3 regions of the uncultured Haliea sp. genome follow, and region 3 is predicted to be linked to each of the others. Evidence: predicted binding sites of a transcription regulator. Region 3 holds the regulator's gene; each other region holds the start of a gene.

Region 1 (6,334 bases), on a different contig from region 3:
TTCGACAGGGCGAGGCTGTCATCCGGTTCCGGCGCCGACGGCAGAACCACCGGGGTGCCGATGTCCATATAGATCTTGCCCATGGGCCGCGCCAGGCTGCGCACATAGCCGATAAACCAGCGCAGCGACTCGGCCCCCTTGCCGCGCCCGGTTTGTTCAGTGGCGTATTCCTCCACATCGCGGATCAGGTCGTAGCTGATGGAGATGGGAATAATGTGAATATCGCGCGCATCGGTGGCGTGGCAGGCTTCCAGTGCATATTTGAGCAGCCCGTAGCGCGGTGGCATGAGCTTGCCCAGGCGGGAGCGCGTGCCCTCGAAGGACCAGTTCATCGGAAAGCGCTTCTCCATCAGGTAGCCGATGTAATGACGCAGCGTGAGCTTGTACAGCGCGTTGTCGCCAAAGCTGCGCTTGATGAAGATGCCACCCGAGCGACGGATGAGAAAGCCCATCCCGGCGAAGGCGATATTGGCGCCGCCGAACATGTGCGGCATGGGGAAGTCGTTGTCGTAGAGAACCTTGGGCACCACCATGCCGTCGAGGTAGGTTTTATGCGTCCAGAGCAGCAGGGAGGGGTGGTCGCGCACGGTCTGTCGCATGGCCTCAATGGCTTGCGGGTCGCAGACGATTTCCCGCTCATAGCCCAGCCGCAGGCAGAAGCTGCAGAAACGCGCCCAGACATCCAGCCAGAAGGTGCTGGGGATGGAAATCATTTCCTCCATGTAGGCCTCTGCCTGTTTCAGCAGGGCCTCGCGGGTCGTACCCTGTTCCTGCGCCAGCTTTTCCAGGGCTTCGTTGTAGCTGCGGTTGGCGCGCAGGCTTTCCGCTACATAGCGCGGTACCTTGTAGCGGCCGCCCTGCAGGCGGCGCTCGGCGATATCCAGAACCACCGCGGCCTGCCGTGCGACAAAGGTGCCGAACGCCGCACTGTCGGCTGCGCTTTCCTGGGCATACTTGGTGTTGTAGCGCTGTCGCAGGTTGCCCAGCGAATCGGGCTCGCCGCACACCAGGTGCATGCGCTCCGGCTCCTTTTCCGCGATGCGTCGGGCGCGCCGGGGGCTTGGGCGTCGCGGATCGCCCAGAATCAGGTCCCGTAGCTGGGGGCCCGAATTGATCGCGGCAAGCGGTGGCGTCCAGGCCACCCGCAGGGGCGCAATGATGACCTCGTCCGGCAGCGACAGGCGTTCGCGCAGCTCGCGCGTATCGATGCCCCGACGGTCGTCCCCCAGGTCGATAGTGAGTGCCTCGCAGTCGCGGCCAGCGCCCGTCTCGGTATGCTGGTCAAGCCAGCGCTGCAGCAACGCTTCTTCAAAGCGGTTGCTGGTGTCCAACAGGAAGAGTACCGGTCCGCTGCCCGGAGGCCATGGGCACTGGTCGAACTTGCCCTCCAGGGTCACAGATCGCGCACCGTATCGGCCCGGCTCTTGGGCCTTGCCTTGGGCCTCGGTTCAGGCGGGCGCTTGCGTACAGCTGCCGCCTTTGGCGTCGCTTTGGCGGCCACCTTCGTCCCTGTGGACGCCGTCTTTTTCCGCGCTGCGGTTTTCTTTGCTGTGGCGACTTTCTTCTTTGTGGGGGTCTTTGTGCCGGCTTTGGCCTTGGCTTTGGATTTGGTTTTGGCTTTGGTTTTTGCGGGGTTTGGACGCTTTGCAGTGACGCTGGCGGCTTTTTCGGCAGGCTCCAGTGGCTGTCCCAGGACGGCCAGCATACGGTTGCGCACCTCGCGGATGTGCTCGTTGAGATCACTCACCTGCCAATTGGACGTATCGATGGGCTCCAGCACTTCAACGTCCACCGTGGCGGGTCGGAACACGAACTCGCCTTTCGGGGCGACATCTCCGGCATTGCGTATGACGATGGGGATGATGGGGACTCCGGCCTGCATGGCGAGGTGGAAAGCACCTTTTTTGAAAGGGCCGAGACGCGGTGACACGCTGCGCGTGCCCTCCGGTGCCAGCACCACCGATTTACCTTCGTCCCGCATCGCCTCAACCAGCGGTGTCATCGCTTCGATGGCGCTCGCCGAGTTGGCGCGATCAATCATCACCACACCGGCGGTTTCCAGTACCCGGCCGATCACCGGCATATCGCGAATTTCCTTTTTACCCACCCCCGCCATGTCGGCCCGCAGCAGGCTGGCGATCACCACCACATCCGCCTTGCTCTGGTGGTTGAAGATGAACACCGCCGGTCGGTGCGACCACAGGTGCTGCTTGCCTTTGACGTTGAGGTCCAATCCAATCAGTGCGCTCGCGGTGTCCGCGAACAGTGACAGGGAGAAATTCAGCGACTGGCGTTTCGATCGGGTCAGTGCATAGACCGGCAGGCCGGCGAGAAAGGTCGGCACCAGGCTCACGGTTGCCGCCGCTGAACGCAGGTAGAGCGACAGCGAGGGGCGGCCGCGGCTGGAGAAGCGCGCGACGGGCCAGTGCCGGTCCCGGGCGATGCCCAGCAGACGCGTGTTCGGGTTCAGGACCCTCGGCAGGCCCACACGTTCCAGCAGCAGGAGGTCGTCGTGGCTGTCACTGTAAAAGAAACTCTGGTCGAGGTCGGCGCCCTGCTCGCCTGCGAGGCGTTCTGCCGCATCTACCTTGCCCTGGCCGAAGCAGGTGGGCCGGATTACCTGCCCGGTGAACAGCCCGTCCTCGACTTCCAGTTCGGTGCACATGACGTGCTCAATGCCCAGGTCGCGCGCGGCCGGCACAACCTGGTATGGCGTGGCCGAGGAAATCACGGCGACGGTGTGCCCCTTGGCCAGGTGGGCATTGATCAGGGCGCGCGATTCCGGGTAGATGCGACGCGCGAGCTGGTCGTTGTACAGCGTTTCCCCGAGATCTTCGTAGCTGGCTTCGGTGATGCCGCGCAGGAACTGGGTTGTCACGGTCATCATGGCGGAAAAGCCGAGGTTGCCCAGCCCGAAGCTGGTCATGGCCTGGGCCAGTTCCAGCAGCTCCCGGGTTTGCAGGTCGCCGCGCCGCAACTGTTCGCGGATGAACGAGGTTGCGGAGTAGCCGGAGATAATCGTGCCGTCGAAATCGAATATGGCGGCAATGGCTGGACCATCCGGCGCGGCCGCTATATCCCTGAGAAGTTGTTGAACACTTGCCATGCCGATCCCCGCCGCGCCAGTGTGTAGTCGCCTGTTATGCCTTCAAGCATATCATCCCGCTTGTGAGAGGGAAGCGTTCAGGCAAGCGGGGTCAACGTGCCATCCGCAGCGACCTGCATCAGGGCATTGCGCGGGTCATCGGTCTCCCAGTAACCACGCAGCGACAGCAGCTTGCCGGCGTCATCGACGTGATAGGTGAACACACCGTGCACCTTCTGCTGCAAGGTTTTGCCTTCGCCGCCGTCGATAGTGATGGTCAGCGTGACCAGGTTGGCAACCTCGTTGCCCGCGGCAAAGGATTCAAGAATCTCGATGCGGATGTCCACCGGCGCTATGAAGTTGTCCCAGAAGGCTTCTCGTGCCGCGGGCCCACGGTGCCCCTTGCCGGCCGGGTCAATGTGCGAGACCCCAATAGGGTCCTCGATGATCGCGTCCTCAGCGTAGAGGCCCAGCCATCCGGCCTTGTTCTTGCTGTGAACGTACTCGCGCGAGAGCAGGGCTGCTCGCCGCGCCGGGTGCTCGTTATCAAACATACCAATGTCCTGTTATTCGAATGACTGGACAGTGGAGTGTATACGCATTCGGTTTTGCGGCGCCACAGTCGCGTTTCCCGGTTCACCCTTGGCGGAGTGAAAGCCCCGGTCGCGGCAAAAACCTTGCCCGCGAAACTGGTTGAGGAATCCTCGCGGCAGCTTTATAATCGCGGCCCTCACGACAGGACCATAGCTCAGTTGGTTAGAGCGCTACCTTGACATGGTAGAGGTCGGCGGTTCGAATCCGCCTGGTCCTACCACCCTTACTTCCCCCTAAAACTGTCCACGATCTCCTGCAAGCGCGATTCGCTGGCAGATTTCGCATCGGCGAGTTTCTGTCCCGCGTCATCGATCTGCTCCTGCAGCTTTCGGGTGCGCTCCTTGAGCTCGGTTTGCATGTCCGCCCGCGCTTTTTCGCTTTCGGCTTCGGCCATTTTACGTTCCGCCTCGGCCTGCTCTGCTTCGATCTTGTGATTCAGTTGCTCCATTCGTTTCTCAATCATTTCGGTAGCTGAGTCGAGTAGTGACATGGTGGAACCTCCAATGTGGGTCGTGGGTTTTCTCGGCGTTCGATGAAAAGTCGGGGCCTTGCGACCCCGATTGGCAGCTGTTATGGCGCCGGCGGCTTGCGACCAGTCACCAGGTGGATGACCAGCAGCACGATACCGATGACGAACAGTATCCATGCAATCTGGCTCGCGATGGCGGCAATGCCAGAGGCGCCAAGCAAGCCAGCGACGAGACCAACCACAAGAAAGATAAGTGCCCAGTACAGCATGATAATTCTCCTCGTTGCGCCTTCAGGTGCCCAGTTGTGCAGACACGCTGAGCGGCTGTAAGAGGGTTGTTGCGAGAACCGTGCCAAAGCCGCTCAGATCGCTTGAAAGCCCTGTATACCTTGGGTCTGGCGAGGAGTGAGTTGATGCGCTGCGTCTCAGGTGACGCCCTGTACTTGCAAAAATGACCGGGGGTCCTGCACCTTTTTACAAAAACAGTGGTGCAGCTGAGGCGGGCGATGCTCCCTGCGGTGGTGATGACGCGGATTTGCGCGCGGAATCCATATTGGTGTGGATTATGCATCCCCCAACGGATGACGTAGCAAGAGGGTGAAAGCATGGACCAGGCGACGCCAACCGCAAACCTGCTGGGCGCTGGAGTGTATGATGCCCGTGGCTCTGAAGTCGGGGTGATCTCGGAGCTGCAGATCGACCCCGCCGCGGGCATTGTGCGCTTCGCGCGAATCACGCTGCCGCAACGGGGCACGGTACTCATGCCCTGGGCAGCCATGTTCCGGGTGAAGCACAGGCAGGGCTTCGTGTTGACGGCTCGGGGAGAGCAACTGTTGCGCGAGAACCGGGAGTGACGGGCCCGGGCCGGCCCGCGTGTCCTAATCCTTCTCGTATTCCTTGAGTTTGTTGTACAGCGTCTTCAAGGCGATGCCGAGCGTTTCAGCAGCCGCCTTCTTGTTGCCTTTGCAGGCCTCGATGGTCGCGAGGATCTGCTGCTTCTCGGTCTGCTGCAGTGATTCTCCCACGGATATGCGCAGGAATTCACCGGCCTGCTCAATCTGGCCCTCGGGCAGGTGCTGCGGCTCGAGCGTGTCTTCGGCGAGGATAAAAGCCCGCTCTACGGCGCTTTTCAGCTCGCGCACGTTACCCGGCCAGGCGTAGTCTTCAATGGTGGCGATGGCATCCGGTGAGAAACGCTTCGCTGTGCCGTGTTCCGTGTTGAGTTCGTTCAGGAACGCGTGCGCCAGACCTGCGATATCCCGGTCACGTTCGCGCAGCGGCGGCATGCGCAGGCAGAACTGCGCAATACGGAAATAGAGGTCTTCACGCAGCAAGCCCTCTTGAATCGCCGCCTCCGGATCCCGGTTGGTTGCTGCAACAAAGCGCACGTTCATCGACAGGTCCTCGGTGCCGCCGACGCGACGAAACTTGCCCGTTTCCAGTACGCGAAGCAGCTTGACCTGCAGGTCCAGCGGCATCTCCCCCACCTCGTCGAGTAGCAGCGTGCCGCCCTCTGCCCTTTCAAAGTAGCCGGCATGGCGCCGCTCCGCACCACTGAAGCTGCCTTTCTCGTGGCCGAAGAGCTCGCTTTCCGCCAGTTCGCTGGCGATAGCCCCACAGTTCATGGCGACGAAGGGACCCTCCGAACCGGACATCTGGTGCAGGGTCTGGGCAGCGAGTTCCTTGCCGGTGCCGCTTTCACCCACCACGAGTACCGTTGCACTGGAAGGTGCCACCTTCCTCACTACGCGGTACAGTTTGCGCATCGCCGGTGAGTTGCCGCGCATCATGCCGAACTGGTCGATGGCCACGCTGTCATCAACGGCGTCCCCGCTCGCCTCCTGCGCGCATTCCCGGCCGATATCCTCAAGCACTTCGCCGATGAATACGGCGTCCAGTGGCTTGCGAAAGAAGTAGCTCGCCTGCTCCCGGATACCGCGCTGCGTGCGTGCGGGATCATCGTCATGATGTATCAGGGCGACATCGGTGTGGTCCCGAAGCAGGCTGTTCTTGCCCAGCAATTCGAGGCCTTCTCCGTCAGGCAGGTCCAGGGCGATGAAGGCCACCGCTAGAGCGTCAGCATGTGCCTCGAGGGTCTCGCTGGCCTCGACAAGAGTGCCGCAGTGCAGGGTGCTAAACCCCTTTGCGGTAAGCAGCTCGGAGAGTGCATCAACGGTCTCCTGATC
Region 2 (6,334 bases), on a different contig from region 3:
GCGACCAGCGACCCTGTCACCTGTTCTGCGACACGCTCGGCCAGCCGCAGCTCGCTGGGCGTCAGGGCTGTGCGCGGCAGGTTGGCGACGCTGCCGCCGCGCACCCCGCCGAAATAATCGTTGACCAGTTGGGACAGCAGCGGTGCCGGACACACCACATGACCGTGGCCGGCCAGCGGTGCCAGCTCCAGCGTGGACACCGCCACGCTTTCCGCCAGCGATGCCAGAAGCTCCTCGCAGGAGAGCACCCGCAAGCCCGCGGCCGCCACCTCGAACTCACTGCCGAACACATCCTCCAGGCCCTGTGCAAGCTGTTCAGCCTGCCTCTCCTGCAGGGGGGGCAACAGCGTCAGCTGGTTGAGCAGCGATTGCTCGCGAGCGGTGAAGTCGAAGGCGCGATAGCCGCCACTGTCAGCGGTATTGCCGCCGGTCAGAGCATCGAGTTCGCCTTCGGAGAGCAGATCGCTGCCAGCCATACCGGACCTATTGCAACACGAAGGATGTGAAGTAGACGTCCTGCACGGCATCCTGCCCGGACAGCTTGAGCACCTCATTGACGGCCTTCAGCACATCCTGGCGCAGCGTCTCCTTGCCCTCCACCGTGCGCAGCGCATCAAAATCCTGGTCGCTGAGCAGCATGATCAGCCGGTTGCGCACCGCGGGCATGTTGCGCTGGGCGTTTTCCAGGGCTGCGGGCTCGTAGGCCATCAACTGGATATCGGTCTGGATATAGCGCATACCGCCCTTGTGGTCGAAATTGACCAGGAACTTCTCCAGCGGCATGTACGCCGCCTCACGCTCCTCGACCTTGGGCGCTGCGGGCTCTGCCCCCGCCACCTCAGTCGCCGCGTCGTCATTGTTGCCCAGCAACAGGAAGGCCGCAGCCCCCCCGCCACCCAGCAGCACGACCACCACCGCAATGATGGCAATCAATTTACCCTTGCCGCCGCCTGACGCCTTGTCGGCATCACCCGCGCCATTACCCTTGCCGAGATTGAGATCTTCTTTTGCAGCCATGCTTGCTCCTCGCAACTGACCGGCAGCCCTGCCGAATGCCGCCATAGGTCAGCAACATCCCCTGAAGCAAGAGCTATACCAGAAAAATTATTTCTAATGATTACAAACAGTTAAGGCGCAGAGTGTGCGGCGAGTGCCAGTATTTTGACACCCCGCGCCCGCGTGGCTGCCCGGGGGCAGCCTGCGGGCATACTAGACTGAAAAAGGCGGGAAGTTAAATGTAGTAGTCGACCAGGCGCGCGCCGGCAGCGGCGGGCTGGGACGCGGATTCCGCGGCGCCGGAGAGAAACCCGTCGCCGCTGTCGTCAGCTGCTGCCTGGCGCGACCCGCCGACGGCGTCACGCTGGCTGTCGCCACTGCCCTGCGACTGGCTGGACACGTCACTGTGGGCCAGCTGCAGGCCGCTCTGGGCGAGCATTTCACGCAAGCGCGGCAGGGACTGTTCAATGGCATCCCGGGCTGCGGCGGAATCCGCCACGAACAGCACACGCGCCTGGTCGCCCTCAGTGGTGATAGACACCTGCAGGCGACCCAGGTCCGCGGGGTGCAGCTGCAGCGTCGCCTCGTGGCCACCATTGCGGGCGAACACCTGCAAGCGGTTGGCCAGTTCGCCGGTGAACTCCGGATCCTGGGGCGTGTGTGTCATTGCCAGCTGGGCGGGCGTGCGCGGAGCGGCAGGGGCCTGGGCGTCGGCCTGCGCAGCGGCACCCTGTGCCGCGGCCGTTACCGGTGTGTTGAGCGCAGCAGCGTCCACATTGCCGGACGCGGAGGCCAGACGCGGGGCATCAACAGCGCCTTCCACGGCGCGCTGGCGCAGGCCCTGCAGCACTGCCGCCTCCTCGCCGCGTGCACGCTCAGCCGCCGCCAGCATGCCGGACTCCTCCGCCGCTGTGGCGGTTGCTGCGGGCGCAACCACCCTCTCCGCCCGGCTGTTGGCCTCGCGTGTGCCCGCTCCCGGCAACAGGTCAGCGGCAGCCTCAGGTGCCGCCGGTACTGACGAGCCCAAAGGCGTTGCTGCCCCGGTGGTGACATTGGCGCGGACGCTGCCCTCCAATGCTCCCGGTAAATCGCCGCGCAGCGCCGCTTCAGCGGTGGCGACAGGCAGGGGAAGGGCCGGGTTCGCCGGTGATGGCGTCGCGTCTCCCGGCAGTGCCGCGTCACCGGCGCCCGCCGCAACCAGGTCACTCGTGGCAGCCGATGCCTGGCCGGCGCCCTCCAGACCGGGCTCCGCGAGTGCCTGCAGGGAAAGCGTAAAGGACTGCCAGGCAGCGGTGGGCGGCTCCGCCGCAGCGCCCGCGGTGCCGACCGGCGGGGGGGCAAGAGCTGCCTCTGCGGCGTCAGGCGGCAAAGTGCTGCCGCGGGAGGGCGCGGCATTGCCGCCCCTGGCGTCGGCGGCAGGCTTGTCCGCTGAGGCCGCGCGAGCGGCTGCGAACATCTGCGAAAATCCGTTTTCAGCGCCATCCTGAGCTGTATTACCGGGCGCAGCGGCGGCGTCCGAGCTGGCAACAGGCAGGCTTTGCAGTACCGTGATCATGTAGGGTCTCCCGTGTTACAGGAGATTCAGCAAATTACGTGCCAGAGCCGGGGGGCTCCTGACCGGGTGGCACAAACCCGGCGTTGAACCGCTCGTCCACGGCGCGCTGTTCCACGCGCTCAGCATGTTCCTGGGCGAGAATGCGCCGGCGCGCGACAAAGTCCTCGAGGGTGGAGGTCTGCAGCGATTTCTGCATCCAGTCCTGGCGCTGCTGCTGCAGCTTCTCGGTGCTCTCCGCGACGGTGCTGAGCTGCAGGCGAATGGCGTCGTTTAAGTTGGACAGGAACTGACGATAATCCTGCAGTTGCGCCGCGGCCATACCCGACGCCGACATCTCGCGCAGCTGCTGTTCGTATTCGTCGGCGAAGCGCCTCAGCTGATTGAGCTGGTCGTTGTTGCGACTGTGGTGCGCCTGCTGTTCCTGCAGGTTGCGCGCCGCGCCGGCCTGGTCGGCGCGAGCCACGGTGACGACCTTGTCGAGTTTATCCGGAGCGGTCATGACTGGCCTCCGAGGCCTGCGGCCCGGGCGGTGTCGAGCAGTGCGTTAAGGCTGTGCTGCATATCCCGTTTCTCATTCCAGGGTTGGCTGATCAGCGCACGCAACGGGCCTATCGCGCCCAGGGCCCGGTCGATGGCCGGGTCGGTGCCGCGTTCGTAGGCACCGATGGTTATCAGGTCTCGATTCTCCCGCCACACAGAATACAACTCCTTGAGCTGCCGTGCCAACTGTAGCTGTGCCGGGTCCACCACATTGACCATTGAGCGGCTGATGGAGGCTTCGATATCGAAGGCCGGGAACATGCCGGAGTCCGCCAGCTGCCGCGACAGCACAATGTGGCCGTCGAGAATGGCGCGTGCCGAATCGGCGATCGGGTCTGCCAGGTCATCCCCCTCGACCAATACCGTGTAGATGGCAGTGATGGAGCCCTCCTCGGTATTGCCCGCGCGCTCCACCAGCGCCGGCAGCAGCGAAAACACCGAGGGCGGATAGCCCTTGGCGACCGGCGGCTCGCCGGCGGCCAGGCCGATTTCACGCTGTGCCTGGGCAAAGCGGGTCAGCGAATCCAGCAACAGCAGAACATTCTTGCCCTGCCGGCGGAAGTGCTCCGCGATGGCGGTGGCGCGCCAGGCGCCGTGCACCCGCATCAGGGGCGGGTCATCCGCCGGCGTTGCCACCACCACCGCACGCCGCAGCCCCTCAGGCCCGAGGATTTCATCCACGAATTCCCGTACCTCGCGCCCGCGCTCGCCCACCAGCCCGACCACGATGACATCCGCGGCCGTGTGCCGGGTCATCATGCCCAGCAGCGTGCTCTTGCCCACCCCGCTGCCGGCAAACAGGCCCAGGCGTTGCCCGCGGCCAATGGTCGCCAGCGCGTTGATCGCCTGCACGCCAACATCCAGCGGTTCGCGCACGGAGCCGCGTGCCAGCGGATTGATGGCACCGCCGCGCAGGGGCGCGTAGTCGCGGAACATCACCGTGGGGCCACCGTCCAGGAGATGGCCAGCGCCGTTGATAACACGGCCCAACAGGTGCTCGTCGACGCCAACCCGGTGACTGAAGCCCAGCGGGCGCACGCGCGCACCGAGCATCACCCCGTGCAGGCTGCCCTCCGGCATGAGAATCAGCCGACCCTCGGAAAAGCCCACCACCTCGGCTTCCACGCTGCGCTGTTCTTCCGCCTGAATACTGCAGCGGCTGCCCACCGCACCGGTGCACCCGGCCACTTCCAGCCGCGTGCCGACCATACGCACCAGGCGACCCTCGCGAATGGGCGTTACCGCACTCACGCGGGCGCCCAGGCCGGCGATCTGGCGCTGCAGGCGGCTCACCCGCTCGGCCTCCAGATCCGCCACTGCGCTCATGTCTCTGTTGCTCCACCCACGGCACCGCGGCTCTCGCGCAGCGCCCGCAACACTTCCTCTAGCCGCCGCTCGGTAGAAGCATCCACATAGCTCTCGGCGGTGGCCACACGACAGCCTCCACGCAGCAGCGTGGCGTCGGTGTGCAGGGTGACCGCCAGCTTCGGCAGTTCGTTCGCCAGCCACTCCCGCACCAGGGCGGCATCGGCCGGATGCAGGTGCACATCTACCGGCCCCTCGACCGCCTCCAGAATCTCCAGTGCCTCCGCCAGCACGTCCTGAATGGCGCCCGGCGAGGTCTCCAGTTCACGTCGCACCACGGCGGTTGCCACGCGCACGACAAGTTCGGAGAGCTCACGCAGCAGATCGGCCTCCTGCTGGCGAAACGGCGCGGCCATGTTGCCCAGCAGGGCAGCCAGTTCGGCTGCCGTGGCCGCGGCCCTGGCGCGCCCTGCCGCAAGCCCCTCGGCGTGCCCGGCAGCATAGCCTTCAGCACGCGCGCGCTCGGCGATGGCCGCGGTATCCGGTACCGCGGCCGCGGGGGCCGCATCCTGGAGTGGCGGTGGCTGCCAGCTGCGCGGACGACCGGGGTCAGACAAAATCATCGCCCCCTTTGCCCAGCGTGATTTCGCCTTCGTCCGACAGGCGAGCCGCTACCGCAAGAATTTCCTTCTGCGCCGCCTCCACTTCGGACAGCTTCACCGGGCCCTTGGCCTCGAGGTCTTCGCGCAGCATATCGGCGGCGCGGGAGGACATGTTGTTGAAAAACTTGTCCTGCAGGCGGTCGTCCACGCCTTTCAGCGCAATCACCAGGCTGTCGACCGCGATTTCGCGAATCAGGCGCTGCATGCCGCGGTCGTCGAGTTCCATCAGGTTGTCGAACACGAACATCAGCTCACCGACTTTTTCACCGAGTTCCGCGTCGGCCTCCTTGAGCGCGCCGAGCAGTTCCGACTCGACGTCAGCCTTGACGTTGTTCAGGATGGCCGCAGCACTGGTCATGCCGTTGACCGAGCGCGGTGGGGTCTTGCGCACCTTGCCCAGCTGCTTTTCCAGCACCTTGTCCAGCTCTTCCATCGCCGCCGGGTCGATGACCTGCAGGCGGGCCACGCGCAGCAGTGCCTCACTGCGCACCGGCTCGGGAATGTTCACCAGCACCTGGGCCGACTGTTCTTCATCCAGCGAGGCCAGCACGATAGCGATGATTTGCGGGTGTTCGTCCTCCAGCAGCTCGGCCACGGCACCCGGGTCCATCCACTTCAGGGCCTCGATGCCGGAGGTCTGCTGCTTGCCGGGCATCACCTTGGCCAGCATGGAACGCGCCTTGCTCTCGCCCAATGCATTGGTCAACACCCGACGGGTGAACTCGGGGGCGCCGAGGCCCAGCGGGTTCAGCGCGCTGGCATCTTCGTGAAACGCCGCGAGTACCGCCTCCACCTGTTCATTGGAGATGGACGAGAGGGAGGCCATGGCCTCGCCGATCCGCTGCACTTCGCGCGGTTCCATATGCCGCATGATGGCGGTGGCAGACTCCTCACCAACCCCCAGCAAAAATACGGCGGCGCGCTGCGCGCCGCTCAAACCGGCCCCTGCGGCATCAGCCATCGCCCGCCACCCACTGCTTCATCACGTGCGCCGCCCGCTGCGGCTCGCCCTCTGCCACACTGCGCGCCATCTGCAATTGCTGCTGGTAACCCGTGTTGCCCGGCAGCCCGCGCCGGTTACCCGCCAGGGTCACCTGGTCGTCGCTCATCAGTTCACCCGCAGCGCCGCCCTGGGCATAGCCTGCCTCACCGTAGCCGTCGTTGCCCAGGGCGCGCTGCCCCGGGCCGATAGCCGCCGGCACCGGCGCGACGGAAAACTGCATCAGCGGACGCACCACGAAGAGCAGCAAGGCCCCGAGGCCCGCCGCCACGCCCA
Region 3 (6,334 bases):
CGATCATTACCGGTCGCCGTTCAGATATGGTCGCCAGGCGGGCCACAGAGTTGGGCATCGCCGACCTGTACGAGGGCCGTGAAGACAAGCTCAGTGCACTGCAGGAACTCGGGGAACACCTGGGCCTGACGCTCAGCGAATGTGCCTACATGGGCGACGACCTCCCGGACCTCGGTGCGATTTGCGCGGCAGGAATCGGGATGACCGTGTCCGATGCCGTGCCGGAGGTGCGCGCCGCCGCAGACTGGTGCAGCCGCGCCCCGGGTGGTGCGGGGGCCGTGCGGGAAGCCGCCGAGTGGCTGTTGCAGGCACGCGGGCAGTGGGACGACCTGCTCACAGAGTTCCGCTGATGGAGCGACGCAGGCGTCCATGGCTTCTCGCGGCGGTGCTGGTCGGCGTAGTGGCGTGCTACCTGGGCATCACGGGCGGTGGTCCGCTGGAGCGCAGACCCGTGGCGCAACAGGCAGATATTGTACAGACCTATCTGCTAGACTCGCGCAGCCTGACCTATGCGGAAGACGGTAACCTCGCCCATGTCATGGAGGCCGTGCGTGTGGAACATCGGGGTGACGATGAGGTCTCAGATCTGGAGCAGCCAAGGTTCTACTCGCATGACGGCAACAACCAGACCTGGTCGGCCAGTGCCACGCGCGGCCGGCTCAAGCACCGGACTGGCATACTGATATTGCGCAAAGACGTGGTGCTGACTGATGACAAGGCCGGGGGTGTTCTGGAAACCAGCGCCATGACCCTCAACCTGAAACAGCGCACCGCAAGGTCCAAGGTCCCGGTCAGGGTGACCCAGGGCAACAATGTACTTACCGCCGACGGGATGTTCGCAGACCTGAAGCGCCAAACCATACGCCTGATGCCCGGCGTGGAGGGGATCTATGTTCCGGAAGGCTCCTGAGGGGAGTCGCATTGGCCCACGTGCACTCAGCATCGGGCTTGCGGTGATCAGCCTGCTGCTGGCCAGCGCCACACAGGCGCTGCCCAGCGACCGCGAGCAGCCAATTCGAATCAGTGCTGATCAGGCCTTGCGCGATGAGCGCGAGGGCTTTACCGAATACACGGGAAACGTGCGTCTGCAACAGGGCAGCCTGCAGATCCAGGCCAACAAGCTCACCATCTTCCATGGCCGAGAGGCCGCTGACCGCATCGTGGCGGAAGGCAGCCCGGCGCGTATGCAGCAGCAGCCGGCGGCCGACAAGGCGGTTATTCACGCAGCAGCGCTCAGCATCGAGTATTTCAAATCCCAGGAGCGGGTGAAACTCAGCCGCGAAGCGCGGATTGAGCAGGACGGCTCGATTGTTACCGGCAATACCATCGATTATTTCATGGCGGAGCAGCGGGTCAGGGCCGACGCCGGTCGGCGCGAGGACGGCGGCCGGGTCGAGGTCGTCATCCCCGCCGAGGTGCTGGAAGGCGACGAACAAGAGGCGCAGCGTGGCGCAACTCAGGGCGAGTAACCTGGCCAAGGCCTACCGGGGTCGCAAGGTGGTCATCGACGTCTCGCTGGAGATTTCCAGTGGGCAGGTGGTCGGTCTGCTGGGCCCCAACGGGGCAGGTAAAACCACCTGCTTCTACATGGTGGTTGGCATTATCACGGCAGACGCCGGGCGCATCGAACTGAATGGCGAAGATATCACGTCACTGGCGATGCACGACCGGGCGCGCCGCGGGCTTGGCTACCTGCCCCAGGAGGCCTCCATTTTCCGCAAGCTGAGCGTGCAGGACAACCTGCTCGCGATTCTCGAAACGCGGCCCGACCTGGGCAAGGCCGAGCGACTGGCACACTGCGACCGGCTGCTGGAGGAGTTCCACCTGACTCACCTGCGCACCAGCCTCGGCCAGGCACTGTCCGGAGGCGAGCGGCGCCGCGTGGAAATCGCCCGCGCACTGGCGACCGAGCCCGACTTCATCCTGCTTGACGAACCCTTCGCCGGCGTGGACCCGATCTCGGTTTCCGATATCAAGGACATCATCATTCATCTGCGCAAGCGCGGCATAGGCGTGTTGATCACAGACCACAACGTCCGCGAAACCCTCGACATCTGCGAGCGTGCCTACATCGTCGGCGAGGGGCATATCATCGCCGAGGGAAATGCCCAGGAAGTGCTGGAAAACCCCCGCGTGCGCAAGGTCTATCTGGGCGAGCACTTCAGGCTTTGACGCAGGGCCTCACCCCTGCCCCGCGCCTCCACAATCCCGCAAGCAAATTTCGCGCCATTCTGTTGCGCGGCTACCTGCGCCAGCGCTACACTGGCATCACAGCCAACCCGCGGCGGTACCCGGGATGAATCCAGTACGTTGATGAAACAGTCGCTTCAACTCAAGCTTGGCCAACAGCTGACAATGACGCCGCAGCTGCAACAGGCCATCAAGCTGCTGCAGCTGAGCACCCTGGATTTGCAGCAGGAGATCCAGCAGGCGCTGGACAGTAACCCACTGCTGGAACTTGCCGAGGACGACTACGACGCCGAGGCTGAAGCCCGCGCGCTGGCGACCGAGAACAGCCAGTCCACCGGAGAAGCCACTCCGGAACAGGCAGAGCGCGACGTCGCCGCTAGCGCTGACGAATGGCAAACCGACACCCTCCCCGATGAACTCCCTGTCGACACCCAGTGGGATGACCTGCTGCCCTCCTCCTCGGCCCCCGCGAGCCAGGGAGAGGATGGGTTTGACGGCGATTTTGACGCGCGCAACAACGCCCGCGACAGTCTGCAGGACCAGCTGCTCTGGCAACTGAACCTCACTCGCCTGTCGGACACTGATCGCATCATCGCCATGGCCATTATCGATGCGACCGACGCCAACGGACGCCTGCAGAGCAGTATCGAGGATATCCATGAGTCGCTGACGCCGGATCTGGACATCGACCTCGACGAGGTCGTGGCGGTGCTGCACTGCCTGCAGCAGTTTGAGCCGGCCGGTGTCTGTACACGCGACCTGCAGGAATGCCTGCTTGTGCAGCTGCAACAGCTTCCCCCGGGTACGCCCTGCGTGGAACAGGCTCGGCTGATGATCAGCCGGCACATGGCACAACTGGGCAGCGGCGACTACAAGCAGATCATGCGTCGCATGCGCCTCAGCGAAGCCCAGCTGAAAGAGGTGCTGGACCTGATCCGCACCCTGGATCCAAACCCGGGGCAGAGCGTTGGCGAAGACACCACGGAGTATGTGGTGCCTGATGTTTTCGTGAGCAAGCGCAACGGCCGCTGGGTGGTCGAGCTCAACCCTGACATTGCGCCCAAGCTGCGCATCAATGACAGCTATGCCAGCCTGATACGTCGCGCCGACAGCAGTGCCGACAACACCTTCCTGAAGGACAACCTGCAGGAAGCCCGCTGGTTCCTGAAAAGCCTGCACAGCCGCAACGAAACACTGATGAAAGTGGCGAGCAAGATCGTGGAACACCAGCGCAATTTCCTTGAGTATGGCGAAGAGGCCATGAAGCCGTTGGTGCTGCATGACATTGCGGACGCCATCGAGATGCACGAATCGACCATATCCCGCGCCACAACACGCAAGTACATGCACACGCCGAGGGGTATTTTCGAACTGAAATATTTCTTCTCCAGCCACGTGGGCACCACTGAAGGTGGCGAGGCCTCTTCCACCGCGATCAAGGCGCTGATTCGCAAGCTGGTGGCGGCGGAAAACCCGCGCAAACCGCTCAGCGACAGCAAGATTGCCGCCGTGCTGGAGGAGCAGGGTCTGCAGGTGGCGCGCCGCACGGTGGCGAAATATCGCGAGATGTTGATGATCCCGCCCTCCAATGAGCGCAAGAGATTGGTCTAGACTATCAGTGTACTGCCCGGCAGTACGTGGTCAGGTTGCCGCCGGCAGAGCGCGGCACACCGGTTCCGGGCGACAAGCCCGGCTTTCATGAGAAGAAGGAGTCAGGTATGCAATTGAACGTCAGCGGACACCACGTAGAGGTTACCCATGCGCTGCGTGAATATGTGGAGAGTAAGTTCGAGCGCCTGCAGCGACATTTCGACCAGATAACCAATACCGAAGTCACCCTGATTGTGGAAAAAATGGTGCAGAAGGCCGAGGCCAACGTGCACATTTCAGGCGCGGACATCTTTGCCGCAGCGGAGTCAGAGGACATGTATGCAGCGATTGACGCACTGGCCGACAAGCTCGACCGCCAGCTCATCAAACACAAGGAAAAGGCGCGAGCCCGTTAGGAACTTTCATGCACGTTCTTTCTGAACTGCTGACGCCGGGGCGCACGGTCTGCCGTGCCCCCGGCAGCAGTAAAAAAAGGCTCTTTGAAACGCTGGCCAGTGTGGTCAGCGACACCAGTCCGGAGCTTGCCGAGGCGGATATCTTCGCCCAGCTCATCGCGCGCGAGCGCCTGGGCAGTACCGGTCTGGGTGCCGGTATTGCCATCCCGCATTGCCGCATCGCCAATTGCAGTCAGCCCATCGGCTGCCTGGTCACACTGGAGGAGCCGATTGACTTTGACGCACCGGACGACCTGCCGGTGGATATCCTGTTTGTGCTTCTGGTGCCTGAAGAGGCCCACCAGGCCCACCTCGACATACTGGCGCGCATCGCCCGCCTGTTCAGCCAGTCCAGCTTCTGCGACGCATTGCGCGATGCCCCCGACAGTGCCACGCTGTTCCGGCGGGCGACCGAGTGGCAGGCCTGACCCGCGCCATGCACCTGGTGATCATTTCAGGCCGCTCCGGGTCGGGCAAAAGTACCGCCCTGCATCAGCTGGAGGACGAGGGCTTTTACTGTATCGACAACCTCCCTGCCGCCCTGCTGCCCGCCCTGGTCGATGAGGCCAGCCGCCCGGGATTTGAGCATTTCCGCGGCGCCGCGGTGTGCATTGATGCACGCAATGCCTGGCGCAATCTCGAGGACTTCAACGCCATCGTCGACGCGTTACCGGACAGTGTGAACAGCGAGATCCTGTTTCTGGACGCGCAGGACAGCGTGCTCATCAAGCGCTTCAGCGAAACCCGGCGCAAACACCCCCTGAGTGGCGAACAGATGCCTTTGGCAGAAGCCATCGAGCGCGAGCGCGAGTTGCTTGAACCCATCGCCAGCGCCGCCGCGCTGGTACTGGACACCAGCCAGCTGACCATCTACGAACTGCGGGATGCCGTACGGCAGCGACTGATCGGCGAGAGCTCGGGCAGCATGTCAGTGCTGATCCAGTCCTTTGGCTTCAAACGCGGCGTGCCCACGGATGCCGACCTGGTGTTCGACGTGCGCATGCTGCCCAACCCCCACTGGGTGAAAGAACTGCGTCTGCAGAATGGACTGGACACGGAAGTGCAGGACTTCCTCGAAGCACAGCCGATGACCGGCGAGCTGTTCGAGAGCATTTGTGACTACCTGGATCGCTGGCTGCCGCAGTACCGGGACAGCAACCGCAGCTACATGACGGTGGCGATCGGTTGTACCGGTGGTCAACATCGGTCAGTATATCTTGCGGCCAGGCTCTACCGGCACTACAAGGAGCGGTACCCGCAGGTTCATATTCGCCACCGGGAACTGCAGTAACCGTGATTCAAGCGCAACTCACCATCATCAACAAACTCGGCTTGCATGCACGCGCCGCCGCCAAGTTCGTGAGCTGTACTGCGGCCTACAGCAGCACTGTACGGGCGGGCCGCAATGGCGAGATGGTCGACGGCAAAAGCATCATGTCCATCATGATGCTGGCGGCAGGGCAAGGCACCGTGCTCGACATCGAGGTCGATGGCCACGACGAGGAAGCTGCCCTGGAGGCATTGCGCACGCTGGTCGAAAACCGGTTTGATGAAGGTGAATAGGTCACACTGACCCCCCGCCACATTGTTACGCCCGGCGCTTTGCCGGATAATCTGCGCTGCATTGCCACCAGCACCTTTTCCGCGGACCCGTAAGCCATGGCGCAGCCCTCATCATCACAGGCAAGACTCGAACGCCTGTCCCAGGCACTGGGGAGTGGCACGTTCGCTGACGTCAAACGCATGCTCAATGGACTGCCTGCTGCCGATGTCGCCCACCTGCTGGAGTCTTCGCCGCCCAAATTCCGCCACATCCTGTGGCAGATGGTGGAACTGGAGAACGAAGGCGACGTCATCAATGAGCTCGGCGACGAGCTCCGGGTGCATTTCCTCAGCGACATGGATGCGGCGGAAGTCGCGCAGATTACCGAACACCTGCAGGACGACGACCTCGCCGACATCCTGCAACAGCTCCCGGACCGGATAACGCGCGAAGTTCTCGACTCGATGGACCACCGGGACCGCGCCCGCCTGGAACAGGTCATGAACTATCCGGACGACACTGCCGGCGGCCTGATGAGCACGGACACCATCACCAT

Evidence for each region. Region 3 encodes sigma-54, which starts transcription at its own class of promoters, with help from an activator protein. Its sites were predicted from a motif close to TGGCACANNNNTTGCNNT; they were not measured.
Region 1: AACZ17_RS15340 (DUF1328 domain-containing protein) is a predicted target of sigma-54. The motif match lies at 4,486-4,503, and genes of this name have one in related genera.
Region 2: AACZ17_RS08030 (flagellar basal body-associated FliL family protein) is a predicted target of sigma-54. The motif match lies at 1,081-1,098, and genes of this name have one in related genera.

The regions. Positions count from the first base shown of each region.
Region 1 is NZ_CAXBAE010000015.1:41,486-47,819, forward strand. It holds gene AACZ17_RS15315 (glycerol-3-phosphate 1-O-acyltransferase) at 1-1,397, opposite strand, end outside; gene AACZ17_RS15320 (HAD-IB family hydrolase) at 1,394-3,106, opposite strand; gene AACZ17_RS15325 (nuclear transport factor 2 family protein) at 3,184-3,639, opposite strand; tRNA gene AACZ17_RS15330 (tRNA-Val) at 3,823-3,899, shown strand; gene AACZ17_RS15335 (hypothetical protein) at 3,903-4,169, opposite strand; gene AACZ17_RS15340 (DUF1328 domain-containing protein) at 4,250-4,417, opposite strand; gene AACZ17_RS15345 (PRC-barrel domain-containing protein) at 4,754-5,002, shown strand; gene AACZ17_RS15350 (sigma-54 dependent transcriptional regulator) at 5,027-6,334, opposite strand, start outside.
Region 2 is NZ_CAXBAE010000005.1:95,162-101,495, forward strand. It holds gene AACZ17_RS08025 (FliM/FliN family flagellar motor switch protein) at 1-476, opposite strand, end outside; gene AACZ17_RS08030 (flagellar basal body-associated FliL family protein) at 484-1,017, opposite strand; gene AACZ17_RS08035 (flagellar hook-length control protein FliK) at 1,232-2,551, opposite strand; gene fliJ (flagellar export protein FliJ) at 2,586-3,050, opposite strand; gene AACZ17_RS08045 (FliI/YscN family ATPase) at 3,047-4,417, opposite strand; gene AACZ17_RS08050 (FliH/SctL family protein) at 4,414-5,013, opposite strand; gene fliG (flagellar motor switch protein FliG) at 5,006-6,019, opposite strand; gene fliF (flagellar basal-body MS-ring/collar protein FliF) at 6,012-6,334, opposite strand, start outside.
Region 3 is NZ_CAXBAE010000001.1:480,531-486,864, forward strand. It holds gene AACZ17_RS02230 (HAD hydrolase family protein) at 1-350, shown strand, start outside; gene lptC (LPS export ABC transporter periplasmic protein LptC) at 350-910, shown strand; gene lptA (lipopolysaccharide transport periplasmic protein LptA) at 891-1,469, shown strand; gene lptB (LPS export ABC transporter ATP-binding protein) at 1,447-2,172, shown strand; gene AACZ17_RS02250 (RNA polymerase factor sigma-54) at 2,314-3,801, shown strand; gene raiA (ribosome-associated translation inhibitor RaiA) at 3,909-4,196, shown strand; gene ptsN (PTS IIA-like nitrogen regulatory protein PtsN) at 4,205-4,663, shown strand; gene rapZ (RNase adapter RapZ) at 4,672-5,526, shown strand; gene AACZ17_RS02270 (HPr family phosphocarrier protein) at 5,529-5,798, shown strand; gene mgtE (magnesium transporter) at 5,895-6,334, shown strand, end outside.